4 regions of the Glutamicibacter sp. BW77 genome follow, and region 4 is predicted to be linked to each of the others. Evidence: riboswitches for the same ligand, from Rfam matches in the RefSeq annotation. Region 4 holds a riboswitch; each other region holds the start of a gene.

Region 1 (5,280 bases), on a different contig from region 4:
GCTGATCCCCGTGGTGGCCATTGTGCTGGTCACCGCACGCTGGAAAATCAGCCCCTTCCTCGCCCTCATCGGCGCGGCCATCCTCGCGGCCTTCGCCTACAAGATCCCCATCGCCGAGGTCGCCTCCACGGTGACCACCGCCTTTGGCAGCACCATGGGCAATATTGGCCTCGTAATCCTCTTCGGCACGATGATCGGCATCATCCTGGAGCGTTCCGGGGCCGCGATCTCCATGGCCGATGCGCTGATCAAGGTGCTGGGCACCAGATTCCCCAACCTGACGCTGTCGCTCATCGGCTACATCGTTTCCATACCGGTCTTCTGCGACTCGGGCTACGTGGTGCTCAACTCCCTGCGCAAGGCCATCACCCTGCGCACCGGTGTTTCCACGCTGGCCACCTCCATTGCCTTGATGACCGGCCTGTATGCCACCCACACCATGGTCCCGCCGACCCCAGGACCGCTGGCAGCCGCCGAGTCCATCGGCATCGCCGACAACCTCGGATTGATCATCGCCATCGGCCTGCCGGTGGCAGTGGTCTCGGCCATGGCCGGGCTGTTCTATGCCAGCCGCTTCAACAAGTCCACGTGGACTCCGCTGCCATCCGAGGATGAGAACGACATCTCCGAGCTCGATTACGAGCAGCTGCGTGCAAGCTTCGGCAAGCTGCCAAGCCCTGGCTTGGCCTTCCTGCCGATCCTCGTTCCGCTGGTCTTGATCTGCGCGGCATCGATTGCCAAGCTTCCATCGCATCCCTTCGGCGAAGGCGCCGCACTGGAAGCACTGTCCTTCATCGGCACCCCGGTGATCGCGCTGATCTTCGGTTTGCTCGCCGCGACCTTGCTGCTGAACGGCAATAAGAAGCTTGCCGACTTCAACGAGCAGATGCACGAAGCCGTGCGCACCGCGGCGCCCATCCTGCTGATTACCGGTGCCGGCGCAGCCTTTGGTGCTGTGCTGGCAGCCTCGGAGCTGACCACGATCCTCTCCGATTCGCTCAGCGGCTTGGGTCTCGGACTGGCTGTGCCATTCCTGATCGCCGCGGCATTGAAGTCGGCGCAGGGCTCATCCACCGTGTCGATGGTGACCACCTCGGCGCTGGTCGCCCCGATGCTCGGATCCCTCGGTCTGGACTCCGAACTGGGCATGGTGCTCAGTGTCCTGGCAGTTGGCGCCGGCGCGATGGTCGTCTCGCATGCCAACGATTCCTACTTCTGGGTGGTCTCCCAGCTCAGCCGCATCCCGGTGATCACGGCCTACAAGACCTTGAGCGTGGCCACCGCCATCCAGGGCACCGCCGCATTTGCTACCGTCTGGATCCTCGGGGCATTCCTGCTCTAGTAAATCCAAGAAGCCTGCATAAACCAATAACCGCGCCATCAGTGGATGGCGCGGTTATTGGTTTAACTGGCGGGATGGCCGCAATAGGCAAGGCTGCAACTTCGAGCACAGCCCAGCTTTCCCCATTGACTTGCTGGCAAGGATTACGGGCATGGGAACAATGACCGGCAATCCGGCCATCTGGGATGCCTGATCGCTGGATCCATGATCCACCCCCGCATTCGCTGACGCTTATCGCTGTCGGCTAATTGAGAAACCGAGATCCCCCTGACAGGTGCCCGGTCGATTGATGCTGGATCCGGATATCAAGCTCTCCGATCGCCGATGACGTAACCTCCAGAAGTATGACGGCGTCCCAGCGCCTTCGGGGCGGTCCAAGTCCGCCGGAAATCTCGCTTTGTGACGACTTCTGACCGACTATTCCGTCGGATGACGTGCTCCTTCCATCCGCTCATGCCGCGGTGTTTCACTCGAAGTACCAACCATCCAGAGCGGCTGAGAGACCTGGCTCGACGACGCCGCAGCAAGCCTGCATTCGGCAGCTAGTGCTAACGCCAGGTTCGATGGATCAGCAGAAAGCAACTTTCTGCTTCCTTCGGAGCAAGACTCTAAGGGAGAACGAAAATGACCGTACTGAGCACGCAACTGCCCCGCGTTCCCTACACCGGGAGCGCAGACGAGGCCGAGCTCGCCCACTGGCGCGAGATCGCCGAGCAGGTCGCGGCCACCCTGGCCGCGGACGCGCTGGAGCGCGACCGCAAAAACGAGCAGCCCTTCGCCGAGGTGCAGCTGCTGCGCGAGGCCGGGCTGCTGAACCTGCTGGTTCCGGCCGAATTCGGGGGAGCCGGAGCGCACTGGGCCACCGCTTTTGAAACCATCCGCATCCTGGCCGCGGCCGACGGGTCCATCTCCCAGCTGCTGGCCTACCACTACATCAACCAGTCCGGCATCGCCTTCTACGCTCCGGCCGAAGCCCAGGCCGAGTGGTGGCAGCGGACCGTGGCCGGAGGCTGGCTCTGGGGCGATTCGGTGAATCCGGTGGACCCACAGCTGACGCTCACCGCGGAGGACGATGGCTTCCGGCTGAACGGTTTCAAGCGTTTCTCCACCGGCTCCGGAGTCGGCGAGGTGATCGTCGTCAACGCCGAGGTCTCCGGAGGCCCGCGACACGGCGAAGTGTTGGCCTTCGTCCTCCCGCGCAACCGGGAAGGGCTGGAAATCGTCGATGACTGGGACTACCTGGGCCAGCGCTTGAGCGCCTCGAACTCGCTGAAGTACCACAACGTGCGCATCGAGGCCGCCGATCTGCTCGGGGCGGTGACCGACGAGCCGGTCTCCACCCTGCTCACCCCCGGGATCCAGCTGGCCTTCGCGAACTTCTACCTGGGCATCGCCGAGGGCGCGTTGGCCCGCGGCAAGCAAATCCTGCTGGGCCGCAAGAACGCCTGGTTCCTCTCGGCGGCGGAGACCTACTCCCAGGACGTCGTCTTCCAGCGCACCGTGGGCGAGCTGAAGGCGCGCACCGCCGCGGTGGCCGCCCTGGCCGAGAAGCTCGGCCGCAAATTCGATGCGCTGCTGGCCAAGGCGGGGAATGTCACCCAGCCTGAACGCGCGGCGCTGGCGGTGGAAATCGCCGAGGCCAAGGTGGTCTCCACCGAGATCGGCGTGGAGGTCGCCAACCGCATCTTCGAGGTCACCGGTTCCTCCTCTACGCAGAATGATGTGGGCCTGGATCTGTTCTGGCGCAATGTGCGCACCCACTCGCTGCACGACCCGGTGGACTACAAGAAAATCGAGGTCGGCGCGTACTTCCTGCGCGGGGAAACCCAGCCGCTCTCGCTCTACACCTAAACCTCAACCGCACCCACGGATTGGACCGAACTGATGACCGTACTTGCCACCGCCAACCGCCTGGCTGAATTGAAAACCCGCTTCGCCCCGCACTTTGAAAAGATCGCCGCCGGCGCCGCCGAACGCGACCGCAGCGGAGAACTGCCGCACCAGCAGGTGGCCGAGCTGGCCGCCGCCGGCTTCGGCGCATTGCGCGTCCCGGTCTCCCACGGCGGGGCAGGGGCCACCTTGGCCGAGCTCTTCGAATTGCTCGTGGACTTGGCCGCCGCGGACTCCAGCATCGCCCAGGCCTTGCGCGCCCACTTCGCTTTCGTCGAAGACCGCCTGGTAGCCGCCCCGGGGCCGGGGCGCGACAAGTGGCTGGCCCGCTTTGCCGCCGGGGAGTTGGTGGGGAATTCCTGGACCGAGATCGGCACCGTGAAGGTGGGCGAGGTGATCACCAAGGTCACCCCGGATGGCGAGGGAGGGTTCCTGGTCAACGGCACCAAGTACTATTCCACCGGCTCGATCTTCGCCGACTGGCTGGATACCTACGCCGAGCGCACCGATACCGGCAAGCGCGTGATCGCCGCGGTCAACCGGCACCAGCCCGGCGTGGTGCTGGCCGATGACTGGGACGGCTTCGGACAGCGCACCACCGGCACCGGAACCTCCACCTTCACCGACGCGGTCGTCGCCGAAGAGGACCTGATCGACTTCGACACCCGCTTCAAATACCAGACCGCGTTCTACCAGCAGGTGCTGCTGGTTGTGCTGGCCGGGTCCGCCAAGGCCGCCGAACGTGACTTCGCCGCCGAGCTGAAGGCCCGCAAGCGCACCTTCAGCCATGGCGCCGCCAACGTGGCCGCCGAGGATCCGCAGCTGCTTCAGGTCATCGGCGAGGTATCCGCCACTGCGTTCGCGGCGGCCGGAACCGTGGAACGCGTGTCGCAGTCCCTGCAGGGAGCCTATGAAACCGCGTTGGCGCGGCACGAGGGCGAAGTGACGTTGGAGGAAGACGAGGCGGCCAATGACGCGGCCGAGCTGGCCAGCGCGCAGGCCCAGGTGGTGCTGACCCCGCTGGTGCTCAACGCGATCACCCACGCCTTCGACGCGTTGGCCGCTTCGGCTACCAGCGTTTCGAAGAACCTGGACCGGCATTGGCGCAATGCCCGCACCGCCGGAAACCACAATCCGTGGGTGTTCAAGGCCCGGCTGATCGGCGATCTGGCGGTCAACGGCACCGAACTGCCGCGTGTTTGGGCCATCGGCGCCTCGAAGTAGCATCCAAAGACCAGGCAGGCCCAGCATTCATCTTGAGTGCTGGGACTGCAGCGTGCAGCGCATCAATGACCGAGCAGCTCTCCGGCACCCCCTGGGTTCACCTCGCCGGCAACAACTCTCAGCAGATAAAGCTCTGGGGATTCGCGGTCCGCGGCGGCCTTCCGATAACAGGCAGCGCCCGGACTCGGCGATTGCCTGATTCCGTAGCGGACGTCACCGTCTACAACTCGATGCTTGCCGAAGACCAGATGGATCTCGAGGCGCGGTGCTGATCCCTTCCGGAAGAGGGCTCTCAGCGTATTTCTGAAGGTACTGCGTTGCGGCAACCCATGCCCTCGTCAATAGGCCGGCATGCCTGAAGATCACGGGCATTTCCATCGTAGGCGTCCGTTCCAAGGGGGCTCCGAGCAGGTTGTTTCGAACGGCTGCGCGCAGCGTGCTTTATGGAATCTGCTTCGGCGGGTCTTATGCCGCTGGCTAGACTGTGTGGGTGATCAACTACACCCTGCGTCAAATACAGTATTTTGTCGCCGTCGCCGAAACCGGGTCCATCTCCGCGGCTGCTGGCGCCTGCCACATTTCGCAGGCCGCCATGTCGCAGGCGATGGATGAACTTGAACGGGTGGTTGGATCGCAGCTGCTGGTGCGGCGCCGGGCGCGCGGCGTGGTCCTCACCGCGGTGGGTACGGACTTCCTCCATGATGCCAAGCAGCTGGTGCGCCATGCCGAAGAGGTGCAGGACCAGATCGTGGAGCGCCAGACCAAGCTTTCCGGGCCGCTGGTCATCGGCTGCTACTCCTCGCTGGCAGCCTTCTGGATTCCGG
Region 2 (5,231 bases), on a different contig from region 4:
TGGGACCAATACGATATCGCGTGGTTTAGCGATTGGGCCGATCTGCTCGGTGACCGTTGCGCGCAGGATGGTGATGAACTCTTGCTGACGTGCAAGCGTTTGCGCATCAGGGTTTGCTGAGATCAGTGTCTTATCCAGCGGAACCACAAAGGCGGTGGCCGCGTGGCCGGTCTTCGCATCCGGGGTGGGGCAGACTCCGGCCTCGACGACACCTGCATGGGTCACTAAAGCCGACTCAATCTCAATGGTTGACAGCCGGTGCCCGGAAATATTGATTACGTCATCGGTGCGGCCCAGGATATAGATATCCCCGTCCTCATCAAAGCGGGCACCATCACCGGCAAGGAACCAACCCTGGGCAACATATTGCTCCCAGTAGCTGGTGTAATAACGTTCCGGATTTCCCCAGACCGTCCGGGCCATCGATGGGCCGGTCTGGGTAATTACGATATTTCCTTGTTCGTTTGCAGCCACGGTATTTCCCGCAGCATCAACAATGTCCACCGATACACCCGGTAGGGCGCGCGAGGCACAGCCTGGCTTGAAGTGCGCATCGGTAGGCAACGGCGAAAGTACTGTAGCTCCTGACTCGGACTGCCACCAGGTGTCAACCATCGGGATCCCGTGCTCGGTGTCTCGTCCCACCTGGGCGCGTAGCCAACGCCACGCTTCGGGATTGACCGCTTCGCCCACGGTGCCGCCCACACGAAGTGAGGACAAATTGTAATTGTCCGGAATGCCGTCGGGGAACCAACCCATCAGCGAGCGGACCAGTGTGGGTGCAGTGTAGTAACTGGTGACCTTGTAGCGCTCGATAATTTCAAAGTGGCGTCCGGGATGCGGTGCGTTAGGCACACCCTCGTAGATCACCTGGGTGACACCGTTGGCTAGTGGCCCATAAATTTCATAAGTATGTGCGGTAACCCAAGCCAAATCCGCGGTGCACCAGTGCACGTCATCGGAGCGCTGAGACTCATCAGGATTGCCGAACAAAAGATTGTGGCTATAAGCAGCCTGAGTGAGGTAACCGCCGGTGGTGTGCACCAGCCCCTTAGGCTGTCCGGTAGTTCCCGAGGTGTACATGATGAACAGCGGCGTCTCAGAGTCGAAGGCTTCGGCTTTGTGGTGCGTGGGCTGGTTCTCTACCGTTTCGTGCCACCACAGGTCGCGTCCTTCGGTCCAAGGAATGTCGTCCCCGGTGCGCTGAATAACCAGCACCTTTTCAATGTCATTTTCTCCGGAGACCGCAATATCGGCATTGGTTTTGACGGGAACCGAGCTCCCACGACGGAATTGACCGTCGGTGGTCACCAGCAGCTTCGCTTTGGTGTCTTCCACACGAAATTTGAGTGCCTCCGCGGAGAAACCTCCGAAGACCAGTGAATGGATCGCGCCGATACGGGCGCAGGCCAGGGTGATCACAATTGTTTCGATGAGCACCGGTAGGTAGATGACCACGCGGTCACCCTTGGTAATACCGAGTTCCAATAGCGCGTTGGCCGCTTGGCTAACGCGATCTTGCAGGTTTTGGTAGGTCACCGCAATGCGATCGCCAGGCTCGCCCTCAAAGTAGAGCGCGACCTTGTCGCCATTTCCGGATTCCACGTGGCGGTCCGCGCAGTTCACGGCGGCGTTGAGCTTGCCACCGAGGTACCAAGAGATCTGTGGTCCACGCTTTGCTTGTGGGTCCGCGGCAATGATCTGGCTAGTGGTGTGCCATTTGGTGTCCCAGTCGAGCAAGTTTGCTGCTTCGTCCCAGAACTCCTGACGGTTCTCGGTGCCAGCAGGTGAGGTTGTAGTGGGCAACTTGGTGATAGTCATTGCGTTTCCTTGAAAAGTTTGGGGCGGCTGTTCCTGCGGTGCTTACGTGCGCGTTGTTTAGCTAGCGGGTGTCCAGTTGCTGGCACATCATCGAGCAACTTCTTCGAGTAAGCCAGCTGGGGCAGGGCAATATGAAAACCATGATTCATCTCCATCGTTCCTGGCGGTAGCACCGGCCACACATCTATTTACAAATCGTGTGTGGTGGTTGCTGCGGCGTCACAGAGCCAGATCTCTTGGCCGCTCGGGATGGTTATATGACCATTACAGGCTTTCGAACGAATTCAATGCAAATCCGTCGTAATATGAAAAATATTCGATAACTACGTCACATCATCAAGATGTTTCGATTTTTATTTCATCAACAACGTATTTGGCTGAAAAATCGCGAAACGCTGGGTGTGGCGTTCGACTATGCCGGATAAGTGGAGTCCTTGATGCAATTCAAGGGTCATGCCAGCACGAAGAAATATGACTTGCCGGGTTGAAGGCAACGTAATTCTCAGGCTACAAATGATTACGAACCATCCAGAGCGACCGAGAGATTTGGCTCGAAGACGTCGCAGCAACCACCCACCATTTTTTGGCCCGGGACGGTGCTACAGCCAGAACCGATGGAAAGAATAGAGGACTTTTGATGTCATTTGGCGATTTAGCTGGCGACTTTAATGCGCTTAGCGATCCGTCTGTGGCCGGTAACGCTGCGGAGCTTGATGAGCTGCCTGTAGAGCTACCCACACGACAATTGCTCAAAATAACTCCAGGTTCTGGCGCAGATGAACAGTATGAACGACTTGCAGATATCTTCCGTCCCGTCTTCGCACAGATTGCCGCCGGGTCTAGTGAGCGTGACCGGCAACGGATACTCCCCTTCGAACAGGTCGGGCTGCTTAATCGTGAACGCTTCGGCGCGTTGCGACTATCCATTGCCGAAGGTGGTCATGGCGCACGGCTAAGCGATGTGTTTCGGTTGCTTATTGAGCTAGCCGAAGCTGATTCGCACGTGGCACAACTCTGGAGAGCCCATATTGCCTTCGTAGAAAATGTGGTGCGCTTAGAAGACCAAGTGCTACGCAGCAAGTGGACTACGCGAATCAGCGCCGGCCAGATCGTTGGCAATGCTTATACCGAAGAGGGCGGAAACGCGCTGGGCGTACTGAACACGAAGGTAACTGAGCAAGACTCGCGGTGGTTGGTCAACGGCCGCAAATTTTATTGCACCGGTACCATTTTTGCGGACTGGACCACCGTTGCGGTAGCCCACCCAGAGATCCCTGGTCGCCAGATCGCCGTGGTTTCAACGCAACACAGTGGTGTGAAGATCCTTGATGACTGGGACGGGTTTGGTCAGCAGCTGACCGGTACCGGCAGTACCGAATTCCACAATGTTCCGGTGGATACCTTCATGCCCGAAGATCCCACCGACCCGGAGGCCGCAATCTTCCAGCTGGTACTCATGGCGGTGCAAGCCGGAATTGGTCGGGCCGCACTAAACGACCTGCGATCTTCGGTTCAGGCACGTACCCGCAGCTTCAGTACCGGAACAGGGGTTCCGGTACACCGCGAACCACAGGTACTGCAGCTGGTCGGTGAGGTATCCGCCGAAGTTTTTGCCGCCGACTCCGTGGTCATGGGGGCGGTGCTGGAAGTCGAATCGGCGATGGCCGATGCGAACCTGAACTCCGAGGAACGCTTCGCCGTGTGCGAGCTGGCGGCAAACCGCGCCCAGACCATTGTGCAGCCCTTGGTGATCGGGGCGACGAGCAAACTCTTTGACGGGCTCGGGGCATCGGCTACACGCAACAGCTGCAACATGGACCGGCATTGGCGCAACGCACGCACCATCGCAACGCATAACCCGGCAATTTATAAGGCACGCATCGTAGGGGACTACGAGATCAATGGGGTGCAACCCCAACGGCTCTCGGTCACCGGAACGGTTTCTGGAACACCACAATTTTCTGGAAGCTAAACAAGTTTTTTGAACGCACCGTTAGATTTACAAGAATTCATTTCCATGGATAGGGGTACACCAATGAGCGAGAACAAGCGCGAAATCCTTTTTAACGCCTTCGACATGAACTGCGTGGCTCACCAGTCACCAGGACTGTGGCGTCACCCGGCTGACAAGGCCTCGACCTACAAGACCCTGGGTTACTGGACACACCTGGCCAAGGTGCTGGAAAAGGGCAAGTTCGACGGACTGTTCCTCGCCGATGTGCTGGGCACCTACGACGTGTACAAGGGCTCCAACGAAAGCCCACTACGCACCGGCGCGCAGGCTCCGGTCAACGATCCGATGATGCTGGTTTCAGCGATGGCCGCAGTCACCGAGAACCTCGGTTTTGGTGTCACCGCTGGCACCGCCTATGAGCACCCATATGCTTTCGCCCGCCGTTTGGCCACCCTGGACCACTTGACCGAAGGCCGTGTGGGCTGGAACGTAGTCACCGGTTATCTGCCGTCCGCTGCCCGGAACATGGGCCAGGAAGACCAGATGGAACACGATGAGCGTTACAATCACGCAGACGAGTACCTAGAGGTTGTTTACAAGCTTCTTGAAGGTTCGTGGGAAGACGACGCAGTACAGGCCAACAAGGAAACCGGCGTTTATGCCGACCCGGCTAAGGTGCACTCGATCAACCATGAAGGAAAGTACTTCAAGGTTCCGGGCATCGCCATCACCGAGCCAAGCACCCAGCGTACCCCGGTGATCTACCAGGCCGGAGCTTCTAGCCGCGGCATCAAATTTGCCGCCGGAAACGCCGAATCGGTCTTCGTCACCTGCCCAACCCGTGAGACCCTCAAAGTTGCCGTAGCCAAGATCCGCGATGCGGTCCAGGCAGCCGGTCGTGACCGCTACGACGTGAAGATCTTCGCAATGCAGACCATCATCACCGATGAGACCGCCGAGCTGGCGGAAGCCAAGTACCAGGACTACAAGTCCTACGCGGATATCGAAGGCGCTCAGGTGCTGATGTCTGGCTGGATGGGCATTGACCTCTCCGAATACGGTCCAGATGACGTCATTGGCGAGAACGTAAAGTCCAACGCCATCCAGTCCACCGTGGAGACCTTCCAGAAGGCCAGCGGCGATTCCGGCAAGCCATGGACCATCCGCCAGTTGGCCGAGTGGGTCGGCGTTGGCGGGTTCGGTCCAATCACCGTCGGTTCCGGTGCTGAAGTTGCCGAGAAGCTCATCGACTGGGTGGACTACACCGACGTAGACGGCTTCAACCTGGCCTACGCGGTTACTCCGGCAACTTTTGAAGACATCGTCGAGTACGTGGTCCCAGAGTTGCAGACACGCGGCGCATACAAGACCGAATACACCGAAGGTTCGCTGCGCCACAAGCTGTTCGGCGAGGGCGACCGGGTGAAGGATACCCACCGCGCCGCACAGTACAAGA
Region 3 (5,280 bases), on a different contig from region 4:
TCACCGCGGCCCGTTCGGGGTTTATCGCGCACGCCCGGTCGACGCCGAACAGCTTGTCGGTCAGGGTTGCGGTGGGAACATCCACAAATGCCGGGTCGCCCACAAACTTGCCACGATCGGCATAAGCCAAGGCCGTCGCTTCAAAGTAGTGGTGAAGCGCGGAGGGCCGCTCCATGCCTGTGAGGTCGAATTCGCCAAGAATGTTCAGCGATTCTCCGATGGTGGTTCCTCCGCTGGACGATGGTGCCATGCCAAAGACATCCAGTCCACGGTAGGTCACCTTGGTTGGCTGCTGCTCCGCAACCTCGTAGTCTGCCAGGTCGGCGGTGCTCACATACCCGGCTGGAACCGGGAGCTCGGTGTCTTCAACCTTGGGTGGAGCTTGCACCGTCTGGGATATTTCCTCGGCCATCTCGCCCTGGTAGAACGCTGAGGGGCCCTGCTTGGCAAGTAACCGGTAGGTTTGGGCAAGATCCGGGTTCTTGAAGATGCTGCCAACCTGGGGTGCATCACCGTTGGGCAGGAAAAGTTCGCTCGTCGAGCTGAAGGCAGCGAAGCGTTCCTTGTTATCAAGGGTCTGTTCACGGAAGGTTTCATCGACGACAAAACCGCGTGAGGCCACCTGGGTGGCCGGGCGCAAAACTTTCTTCAAGCTTTGGGAACCCCAATTATCCAATGCACGCTGCCAGGTGGCTAGAGTTCCCGGTACTCCTACCGCCACGCCGCTAGTCACCAGTTCGGGCGTGAAATTGTAGGGTTTGCCGGTTTCCGGGTCGACAAAGGCATCTTGGGGTATTGCTGCCGGTGCTGTCTCGCGGCCGTCAATGGTGCTGATCTTTCCGGTTTTTGAGTCGTAGTACATGAAATAGCCGCCGCCACCGATACCCGCGCTATAAGGTTCGGTCACGCCCAGCGCTGCCGCGGTTGCGACAGCCGCATCAACTGCGTTGCCGCCTTTGCGTAGGATTTCAATGCCGGCGGCGGTCGCTTCCGGGTCCACGGATGAGACAGCGCCGCCGCTGCCTTTGGCTGTTGGAGTTTTGTCGGTTGCCCTGGGATCGGCGTTGGCCGGAAGGGCGGTGAAAGTACCCAGTCCCAGTGCGAGTGCCGCGACGCTGGCAATAGCTCTCGTACATGCTCGTGACATTCTTTGATCTCCTGAAAAGGTGGGGATGAAGTATGCGCCAATTTACGGGAGAAACCCCGAGACGAGTTCCGTGACACGCGTCACTGTGCAAGCTTGTCCGCAATTTCGCGCAGGTCGGGACATACTTTAACTTAGGTTTCGCCAACACGGCCGGGCGCTCTCGGCGCGAATGCGTAGTCATCAAGTTCATCTGATTCGTCGGTTACTGCCACTATCGGAAACCTTTGTAGCCGGCGAGGGCTTTGCGCTTTCCAAGCTGAGGGCGCGTTGCGTTTGCATGGCCGAAGAGGCCAACGGATCACCCCGCGATCGCCATGAGACTGGCTACCCAAGCTCACGCCAACACGGGAACATTCAAACAATCGCCGAGGTCAACAACTGCGGTGGCCGGACTGCGCTTAGGCTAAGAGCATGAGCAACGAACACGCCGCCGAGATGCCACCGTTAGATCTCGCCTCAGCCGCACAGATGTGGGATGACTACCGGCAAAGCTGCGCCAGCGACCCGGGTGATTACGTGGTGGAATACTTCGGAGACAGCCCTGCGCTGGCCGACTCGTTATTGCGAGAAGTAACCCACGGGCAGAAACATGCCACCTCAAGCCTCGAAAACGAGTACCTTGCCGAGAACGAACCCCTCCCGCAGGTCGGCTCGCACTGGATTGCTTGCGACGGCACCGGGACGCCACAAGTTATCCTGCGGACCAGCGAGGTGACGCTGAGATCATTCGACCAGGTGGATGCCGAATTCGCCTATGCCGAGGGCGAGGACGACCGTAGCTTGGCTAGCTGGCGCCGGGAGCACGAGAAGTTCTGGAAGCGGACGCAGCAAGCAGATTTTGCCAAGCAGTGGGAACCGGCAATCACCAGCATCCCCGGTGAACGCATCGTATGCGAAAGCTTCGAGGTAGTCTGGCCGCGCAAGCAGATTTAAGGCTCATAATTTTCTCTACCTTGCTGTTCAGGATTTTTGCCTTGCGCCCTTGAAGGGGATCATCATGGCGTTTGAATTAAGTTCTTAAGTCAAGATGTACGCCTTGCGCCGTCACTCAGCGAAATATGACGAGTGAGTACCGCATTTATGGCCCGTTTTACTGCTAGCTGAGCACCGATGGTGACTACATGACGCATTTATAACGTCATGGTTGTTCATGGAAGCTGCTCGCGGACAGACTGAAACTGTTCGATTCAGACATCGAATGGTAACCATCCAGAGCGACTGAGAGACCTGGCTCGTAGACGTCGCAGCAACCACCCCGAGAGGGGCCGGTGCTACCGCCAGGACCGATGGAGCGGTCCGTAGATACAACACTGTTCTGCAAGATTCCGTAGCTGCCTCACGCCGCTACATTGCGAGTCTGCAGCTCAAACTTGACTCGGGCTCTGCGCGGCGCCAGCACCAGGGAGAACAAATGCAAACAACTTTCTTCGGGCCCTCAAATGATTGAGATCCGTCAGCTACACAAGCACTACGACACGGCCCAGGGTCGGGTACAGGTCCTCAAAGGAATTGATCTGGAGGTCCAAGCGGGCAGCATCACCGCCGTGGTTGGTCCCTCGGGCGCAGGGAAATCCACGCTGTCCCACTGCATCTCCCTCTTGGAGAAGCCCAGCAGTGGGCAGATCTTGGTCGATGGCAAAGACCTTTCGATCCTCTCAGGCAAGGCCTTGCGTGCCGAACGCCGTGCCATTGGCACGATCTTCCAGAATTCGGCTCTGCTGCGCCGCATGACAGTCGCCGAAAATGTGGCGTTGCCGCTGCGCAACCTCGGAGTAGTCCATCATGAGATGGAACATCGAGTTGCCGAGCTTTTAGAACGAGTCGGGTTGGCCGACCGCGCCAATTCCTATCCGGGCGAACTCTCCGGTGGGCAGCGCCAACGCGTGGGTATAGCTAGGGCTCTGGCCCTGCGCCCGCGACTGCTGCTCTCCGACGAGGCAACCTCGGGCCTCGACCCGGAAGCAACTGCGCAGATCCTCGAACTGCTCGCTTCCTTACGTACCGACCTCGGGCTGGCAATCATCTTGATTACCCACGAGATGGATGTGGTACGTCATATCGCCGACCGCGTGGCACAGCTAGATGGTGGCCGAATCGCCGAATACGGCGAACTGCGCGCACTGGTGGCAAACCCGGAATCGGTAACTGGTTCCAAGCTTTTGCCCTTGCACCCAGACCTGGTGCCAGCCGGTTACGACTTTGCCTTGACCGTCGCTTACCGCGGGACGCAGATTGATCCTTCATGGATTTCCAAATTAGGCAGCGAATATGGTGCCACGGTGGCACTGCTTGGCGGATCCGTAGAAGCCCACCAAGAAGGCACGCTGGGCCGCGTTGAAATAGGGCTATCTGGTATCGGCGAAGCACGAGCCATCGAGGTACTCGACGGTTGGGGACTACACGCCACCGCCCATTCGCAGGCGTTGCGCACAGACAAGATCAATGGTGAAACACGAATCGAGGTGACGGTATGAGTCTTCCAACCGAAAGCGTCACTGTGGGTACAGATACCCCGTGGAGTGAGCTGGGTTCCCTGATGCTCCCTGCCTACGCAGAGACCTGGGCCATGGTAGGAATCGTGATGGTCTTAGTGATCATTTTTGGCGGCATCATGGGACTGGCTCTGTTCAACACCGACAGGCGAGGCCTCTTCCCGCACACGCAGAGCCATGCCACATTGAGCTGGATCGTGAATATGGGCCGCTCGCTGCCCTTCCTAGTCTTGATGGCTGCCATTATTCCTTTCACCAAATGGATCACGGGAACTACCATCGGCATCTGGGCTGCCGTTGTACCCATGACTATTGCGGGTATTCCATTCTTCGCCCGTTTAGTACAAAACGCGTTGAACGACCTGCCCAAGGAAAACCTTGCAGTCGGTTTGGTGACCGGTGGATCCCCGTTGCAAATCATTGGCTCCACTCAAGTACGCGAGGCGTTGCCAGCACTTGCCTCAGCGATCACACTGAACACCATCTCCATGGTCGAGTACTCGGCGATCGCCGGAACTATCGGAGCCGGTGGTATCGGATATCTTGCGGTGACCTACGGATACCAGCGTTTTGATATGAACGTCATGATTGCGACCATCCTCGCACTGATCGTGACCGTGCAAATAGTCCAATTCCTCGGCGACCGTATCGCCCGTGCGCTGGCACGCCCCTAAGCGCCCTCAAACAAACGAGAAGATCATGACAACTTCACCCAATGGCCACGTTCACGGCTTCACCCTTCGCAAAAACACCGCCAAGTTGCCCTGGACCATCGCCGCTTGCGCGACCATCGTGGCACTCGTACTTGGCGCACTTTTAGTACAGCAACGATCTACGCCCGCACTCGCAGCCAATCAGCCAAGCAAGACAAAGTTCAAGGTCCACTACGAACCAGCGATGGCCGGGGAAGAGCAGATACTGAAATACGTCGCCGAGAACATTGCACCGGACTACGGAATTGAAATTGAAGCCGTTGGGTTGCAGGATTCGATCCAGGCCAACCGCGCCGTGGCCGAGGGGCAATTCGATGCGACCATTTTTGAACACGAGTGGTACATGAAACAGTCTGCAGAGGCCGCCGGTGTTGATCTCACCGCAACCGTAGAGCTCTATCAGTGGGGCTTCGGGTTGTACTCCAGCCGGTATGGCTCGGTCGAGGAACTGCCCAAGGGGGCGACACTGCTACTTCCCAATGACGTCGCGAACCAGGGCCAGGCGCTCTGGCTGCTCGAACGCGAAGGTCTGCTCGGCCTGAACCCAGACATCGAACCACGCACTGCCAAAATGGCTGACGTGGTAGACAATCCGCATGAATTCAAGCTGAAGGAAGCGGAGCTGATGACCATGCCACGCATGCTTGACGACGTGGATGTCGCGATTGGTTATGTCTCACAGTTTGATGCCGGAAAAGTGGGTCGAGATAAAGGACTCCTGTTCCCTGAACCACCGAGGACTTTCGCCTCAAAGCTAATTTTTGGTACCAAATTCTCCAAGACCCCTGACGCTGCAAAACTGATTGAGGTCTTCTCCGACCCGCGGTTGCAGGAGTATCTGGAAAGCACGGAAGATCCCTTAGTGCACGGTGTACTGACTCCGGTATCGGCGAAGTAGCGTATCTGGCAACCAAGCCGAACTGAAAGG
Region 4 (5,280 bases):
GGCCCGGCGGCGACCCGGATAAAATCGCCGAAAAGCTAGATGGCGCCATCAATGAGTTAAGTGGCACTGGGGCCACCATTGTTTTACTGACCGGCCCGGACATTCGCGACACCCCGGTACTTGGTGGGATTCGTGGCAAGGTCGCAATTTACAACGAAAACGTCCGTGCCATCGCCCAACGTCATGACGCAGTCGTGGGAGATCTCTGGGCATTGAGCGAGCTGCGCCAAACACAAATGTGGGATCCGGATCGCTTGCACTTTTCCCCCGCGGGCCACCAAGTGATCTCCGCAATGGTGCTCGATGCACTGAACGTTCCCCACGAACGCGTCATGGACGCGCAATTAGAACACGCAACCCGAAGCTGGCGCGAAGCACGAATTGAAGACCTGCAATGGGCTCGCGAGTACTTTGGTCCGTGGATCCTGCGCAGGATTCGCCACCAGTCTTCCGGTGATGGAGTTAGCGCAAAAAGACCGCTTCCCACGCCCTTCGCCGTGCAGCCGCCGAATGCCTCGCTGGGTGCTGGAGATAGCGCTCCCGGACAAAAATAAAGACACAAAACAAATGGGACGTGGTTTGTTGCACCGATTACTGGTGCGAAAATCCACGTCCCAAATGTATATGACTGCTTAGTTTTTAGCCCTTAGTCATCAAAGACTAGGGCGGTCAGTACCGGTCCAAGTTGCTTGGCGTCCGTCAGGAAACCGTCATGTCCAATCGGTGAATCGATGTAATGCACCGGCTTAGGCTTCGGCAACGAGGCGGCGAGCAGTTCAGACTGCGCCGGGAAGTACAACCGGTCGCTGTTGACCGCGGCGACCACCACATTCACCTTCTCCAGTCGAGCCAGCGCAACCGTGAGCGATTCGTAACCGCGCGCCACGTCATGGCTCATCAAAGCCTCGGTGAGCACCAGGTAGCTATTCGCGTCAAAACGATGAACCAGCTTGGTCGCCTGGTGATCAAGATAGCTTTCCACCTGGTATCGGCCGCGTGGGCCGCGTGTTGTAACAAACGGCTGTTCGCCGGTCTGCGCATTACGCGCAAACCGCGCTTCAAGCTCAGCCTCCGAACGATAGGTAATATGCGCCAGGCGTCGAGCCAGGCCCAATCCGGCATCCGGGCGCACTCCGTTGGCATAGTAGTCGCCCTGCGCAAAGTTGGGATCGAGGCGAATGGCCTCGGTCTGCACCTGCGCAAAAGCGATCTGTTCTGCCGTGGCTTGCGCCGTGGAGGCCATCACCACCACGTTCTTTACGCGTTGCGGGAATTCAACCGCCCATTCAAGGGCTCGTGCCCCACCCATGGAACCGCCGATGACCGTATGCCAGGAGTGCACCCCGAGCAGGTCGGCCAACCGCGCTTCGAGGCGCACGGAATCCTTGATGGTAATAAAGGGGAAGCGTGAACCCCAGGCGTTGCCGTGCTCATCTGGCGAACTAGGTCCGGTGGACCCATTGCAACCACCGATGATGTTGATGGCCACGACAAAATACTTGTCGGTATCAACAGTTAGCCCGGGGCCGACAAAATCTTCCCACCAGCCCGGGGTCTGCGAATCTCCGCGCGATACGTGCGCATCACCGGTCAACGCGTGCTTCACCAGCACCGCGTTGGTCCCCTCCGCGTTAAGCTGGCCCCATGTTTCGTAGGCCAACTCGATCTGCGGTAGGTAGCCACCGGTTTCGAAGGTGTACTCCCCCACGAACGCACGACGCAAAATGCCGTCTTGCCCGTCGGTAAGTTCCTGCGATGGCAGAGTTTCTTCGGTAGTCACTATGGATGCCATGCCTAAAGGGTTTCCTGCAATTCCTGGTGAGAGAGCTGCTTAGTGGCAGCAAAACCAAGTTGCAGATCAGCGAGAATATCCTTGATGTTTTCAAGTCCCACACTCAACCGAACGAGGCCCGGACGCACACCGGCGGCCAGACGTTCGTCTTCGGTCAATTGCGCGTGGGTGGTCGACGCCGGGTGGATGACGAGCGAACGAACGTCACCGAGGTTGGCCACATGTGAATGCAGCTCCAGCGCATCCACAAAAGCCTTGCCAGCTTCGAGTCCACCAGCAATATCGAAGGCAATAATCGCGCCGACACCGTTTGCCGAGTACTTCTGTCCGCGTTCAAACCACGGCGAGGAAGGCAGGCCAGCGTAAGCGACCTTTTCAACCTGCTCCTGGCTTTCAAGCCAGACGGCTACTTCCTTCGCGTTTTGCACGTGACGCTCGATACGCAGAGACAAAGTCTCCAGACCTTGAGCAATAAGGAAAGCATTAAACGGTGCGACAGCCGCGCCCAGATCGCGGAGCAACTGCACGCGAGCCTTCAGAATGTAGGCAAGATTGGCACCAAGGATGCCATCAACGCCCAGATCGCGGGCGAACACCAAACCGTTGTAGGACTCATCGGGGGTGTTGAAGTCCGGGAAACGTTCCGGATCCTTCGCAAAATCAAATTTGCCCGAGTCCACGATTACGCCGGCAATGGCGGTGCCGTGACCACCGAGGTACTTGGTGGCCGAGTGGATGACGATATCCGCGCCCCACTCGATGGGGCGGATCAGATATGGGGTTGCCAAGGTGTTATCAACCAGCAGTGGAACCCCGACCTCATGGGCAATCTGTGAGACTCCCTCGATGTCCAAAATGTCTTGGCGCGGGTTGGAGACGACTTCACCGAAGAAGGCCTTGGTATTTGGCTTCACCGCTGCACGCCACTGATCCAAGTTGTCTGGATCCGCCACGAAGGTGACCTCGATACCGAGCTTGCGCAGCGTGTGCTTGAGCAGGTTCTGCGTTCCACCGTAGAGGCTCGGGCTGGCCACCAAGTGGTCTCCAGACTGAGCCAAGTTGAGAATTGCGAGGGTGGTTGCTGCCTGCCCCGAGGCGACCAGCAGTGCGCCGACGCCGCCTTCAAGATCCGCGATACGGTTTTCGACCGCTTCCTGCGTTGGATTACCGATACGGGTGTAAATCGGCTCCAGCTCCTGCAGTGCGAAGCGAGCCGCGGCGCTCTCGGCGTTCGGGAAAACAAAAGACGTGGTTTGGAAAATCGGCAGGGCACGCGCACCGGTGACCGGATCTGGTTGCTGCCCGGAATGGATCTGACGTGTTTCAAAAGACCAGTTGTTACTCATGGTTTCCTCCATATTGTTTGTCGACTATGGGGGTACACCACTCAAAAACACACCGACGGCAAATTCCTCGTCGAGGAGCTTTCGAAGGGGGTAACCCGCGCTTGTCCTCAACGCTTGGTGCGTCGAGGGCCAGGTCTTCACCCGGGGCACCCCACCGCGGCGGAGGGTTGCCGCCCAGTAAGCCGGGGCTTGTTACTGGGACTCATGACCTGACTCAAGTCTGCCCGATAGCCGAAGAATTTGGCAATATGAGATAGCTTAACGTGACTCAATCGGTCATATAGATCTTTAATGAAGAAATTTATGCAGACTGTTCGATCCCACCATTACCACTTAGGGTCGCCTAAGTCGAGACTGAGATCACATAGTGACATGATGGGGCACATGATGAGGCTAGATCACGTTAGTTACGCATGTGGCCCCGATGGGCTCATGCCAACCGCCGAAAGAATCTCCAAGGCTTTGGGCCTGGAATTCGTCAAGGGGGGCGTACATCCGCGTTTTGGAACGCGGAATGTAATTTTCCCGCTCAAGCACAACCAGTACCTAGAAGTTGTTGAAGTTCTAAACCACCCTTCCAGCGACAAAGCACCGTTTGGGCAGGCAGTACGAGCCCGCTCCGAGCTTGGCGGCGGCTGGATGGGATGGTGCGTTTCCGTTGAAGACCTCTCCAGCGCCGAAGAGCGGCTGGGACGTAAATCTGTTCCGGGAAACCGCAAGTTCCCAGACGGCCGCGAACTCACCTGGCAGCAAGTTGGAATCAAGGGGCTCATCGCTGATCCGCAGGTTCCGTATTTGCTTCGCTGGGACGCAGGAACGGAGGATCTGCACCCTTCGAAGGCTCTAGAGCCTGTAGGTGCGATTCAAAGCATCACTATCGCTGGTTCCCGCGACCGCGTCCTAGACTGGCTAGGCCAGCCAGAGAACGTCAATCTTGGCGCGGTGAGCATGGAATACGAAGCACCCAACGGCACTCCGGGCATCTTGTCGGTCACCTTTGAAACCGACAATGGTTTGGTCACGCTATAACAAAGAACGTCGAAATAAAGGGTAGGTGCGGACGGCAACGTCCTCGCCTACCCTTTGTCGTTCCAACTATCCAAGCCTTTTGCCTAGGACCACCACTTCTTGAGCTTCGTAGCCTAGCCGCTCGTAAAATCCGATCACATCAGTGTTCTCGGTACGCACCATGAGCTGTACTTTGGGCACCCCTTGTTCAGCAAGCCAACGCGACGCTGCCCCCATAATCTCCTGTCCAAACCCCTGGCCCTGCATGCCGGGTTGGACCGCCACGTAATATAGCCAGCCTCGGTGTCCGTCGAACCCAACCATGGCTGTAGCTACCAGTCTTTGCTCATGACGTCCCGCAAGAATCGTAGAGCTCTGATTCTCCAGTGTTTTACGTGCATCTGCCTCCGGATCATTCCATGGCCGCGTAAGCTCGACGCTCCGCCACAGGGCTGTTGCTTCGCCTATTTCGGTCAGTTTGAGTTCACTGATTTGCATAAGTAAAACGTACCGTTGAAAACGTCGTTTATTGCTATTGCGCAATGCTTGCCGTTGTGGGGTTAGCCTCCGATACCGATAGCGGGGCCGAAGAGCATGAACCCGACAAATCCCACTGCGTCCAACAAGAAGTGCGCGATCACCAACGGCATCACTCGCCCATATTTCTGGTAAATCCAACCGAAAATCACACCCATGGCTATGTTTCCCAGCATCGGGCCGACGCCTTGGTAGAGGTGGTAGCTACCGCGGATCAGCGCAGATCCGAGAATCAGCGTCCACGGTCCCAGGTTCAGCTTCTTACCGTAGGTAAACAGGAAACCGAGCATGATCACTTCTTCAAGCACCGCGTGGCGTACGGCAGAAAGCAGCAGCACCGGCACGCTCCACCAATAGTCACCAAGATTAGCCGTGGACAACGCGGTGGTTACTCCCAAGGCACGGCCTGCGGCATATACGCCCAGGGTTCCAAGGCCCATGGCAAGAAACAATCCGGCCCCAAGTAACAGATCTTTACCCGGACGGCGGAAGTCGAACCCTACATCCTTCACGCTTCGGCCCAGGGTGCGGTGCATCAAATACAGTGCGAGAAGAACCGGGATCAGTGCGAAGAAAATATCCAGCAACTGATAGGAC

The links. A riboswitch is a leader RNA that binds a small molecule or an ion and turns the genes downstream of it on or off. The one in region 4 is predicted to bind S-adenosylmethionine.
Region 1: linked by a shared signal. The riboswitch ahead of CIK74_RS16750 (acyl-CoA dehydrogenase family protein) and the one ahead of CIK74_RS13505 (bifunctional o-acetylhomoserine/o-acetylserine sulfhydrylase) in region 4 are both predicted to bind S-adenosylmethionine.
Region 2: linked by a shared signal. The riboswitch ahead of CIK74_RS10975 (acyl-CoA dehydrogenase) and the one ahead of CIK74_RS13505 (bifunctional o-acetylhomoserine/o-acetylserine sulfhydrylase) in region 4 are both predicted to bind S-adenosylmethionine.
Region 3: linked by a shared signal. The riboswitch ahead of CIK74_RS10955 (methionine ABC transporter ATP-binding protein) and the one ahead of CIK74_RS13505 (bifunctional o-acetylhomoserine/o-acetylserine sulfhydrylase) in region 4 are both predicted to bind S-adenosylmethionine.

The regions. Positions count from the first base shown of each region.
Region 1 is NZ_NRGT01000082.1:36,561-41,840, forward strand. Features, by position in the region: gene CIK74_RS16745 (GntP family permease) at 1-1,342, shown strand, start outside; SAM riboswitch class I at 1,822-1,912, shown strand; gene CIK74_RS16750 (acyl-CoA dehydrogenase family protein) at 1,967-3,193, shown strand; gene CIK74_RS16755 (acyl-CoA dehydrogenase family protein) at 3,227-4,456, shown strand; gene CIK74_RS16760 (hypothetical protein) at 4,489-4,728, shown strand; gene CIK74_RS16765 (LysR substrate-binding domain-containing protein) at 4,947-5,280, shown strand, end outside.
Region 2 is NZ_NRGT01000065.1:36,636-41,866, reverse strand. Features, by position in the region: gene acs (acetate--CoA ligase) at 1-1,821, opposite strand, end outside; gene CIK74_RS18790 (hypothetical protein) at 1,818-1,970, opposite strand; SAM riboswitch class I at 1,970-2,077, opposite strand; SAM riboswitch class I at 2,343-2,442, shown strand; gene CIK74_RS10975 (acyl-CoA dehydrogenase) at 2,459-3,793, shown strand; gene CIK74_RS10970 (LLM class flavin-dependent oxidoreductase) at 3,857-5,231, shown strand, end outside.
Region 3 is NZ_NRGT01000065.1:30,578-35,857, reverse strand. Features, by position in the region: gene ggt (gamma-glutamyltransferase) at 1-1,147, opposite strand, end outside; gene CIK74_RS10960 (ASCH domain-containing protein) at 1,559-2,080, shown strand; SAM riboswitch class I at 2,350-2,440, shown strand; gene CIK74_RS10955 (methionine ABC transporter ATP-binding protein) at 2,587-3,621, shown strand; gene CIK74_RS10950 (methionine ABC transporter permease) at 3,618-4,313, shown strand; gene CIK74_RS10945 (MetQ/NlpA family ABC transporter substrate-binding protein) at 4,339-5,250, shown strand.
Region 4 is NZ_NRGT01000073.1:238,240-243,519, reverse strand. Features, by position in the region: gene CIK74_RS13515 (SGNH/GDSL hydrolase family protein) at 1-554, shown strand, start outside; gene CIK74_RS13510 (homoserine O-acetyltransferase) at 647-1,792, opposite strand; gene CIK74_RS13505 (bifunctional o-acetylhomoserine/o-acetylserine sulfhydrylase) at 1,795-3,150, opposite strand; SAM riboswitch class IV at 3,231-3,348, opposite strand; gene CIK74_RS13500 (VOC family protein) at 3,523-4,167, shown strand; gene CIK74_RS13495 (GNAT family acetyltransferase) at 4,234-4,644, opposite strand; gene CIK74_RS13490 (type II CAAX endopeptidase family protein) at 4,707-5,280, opposite strand, start outside.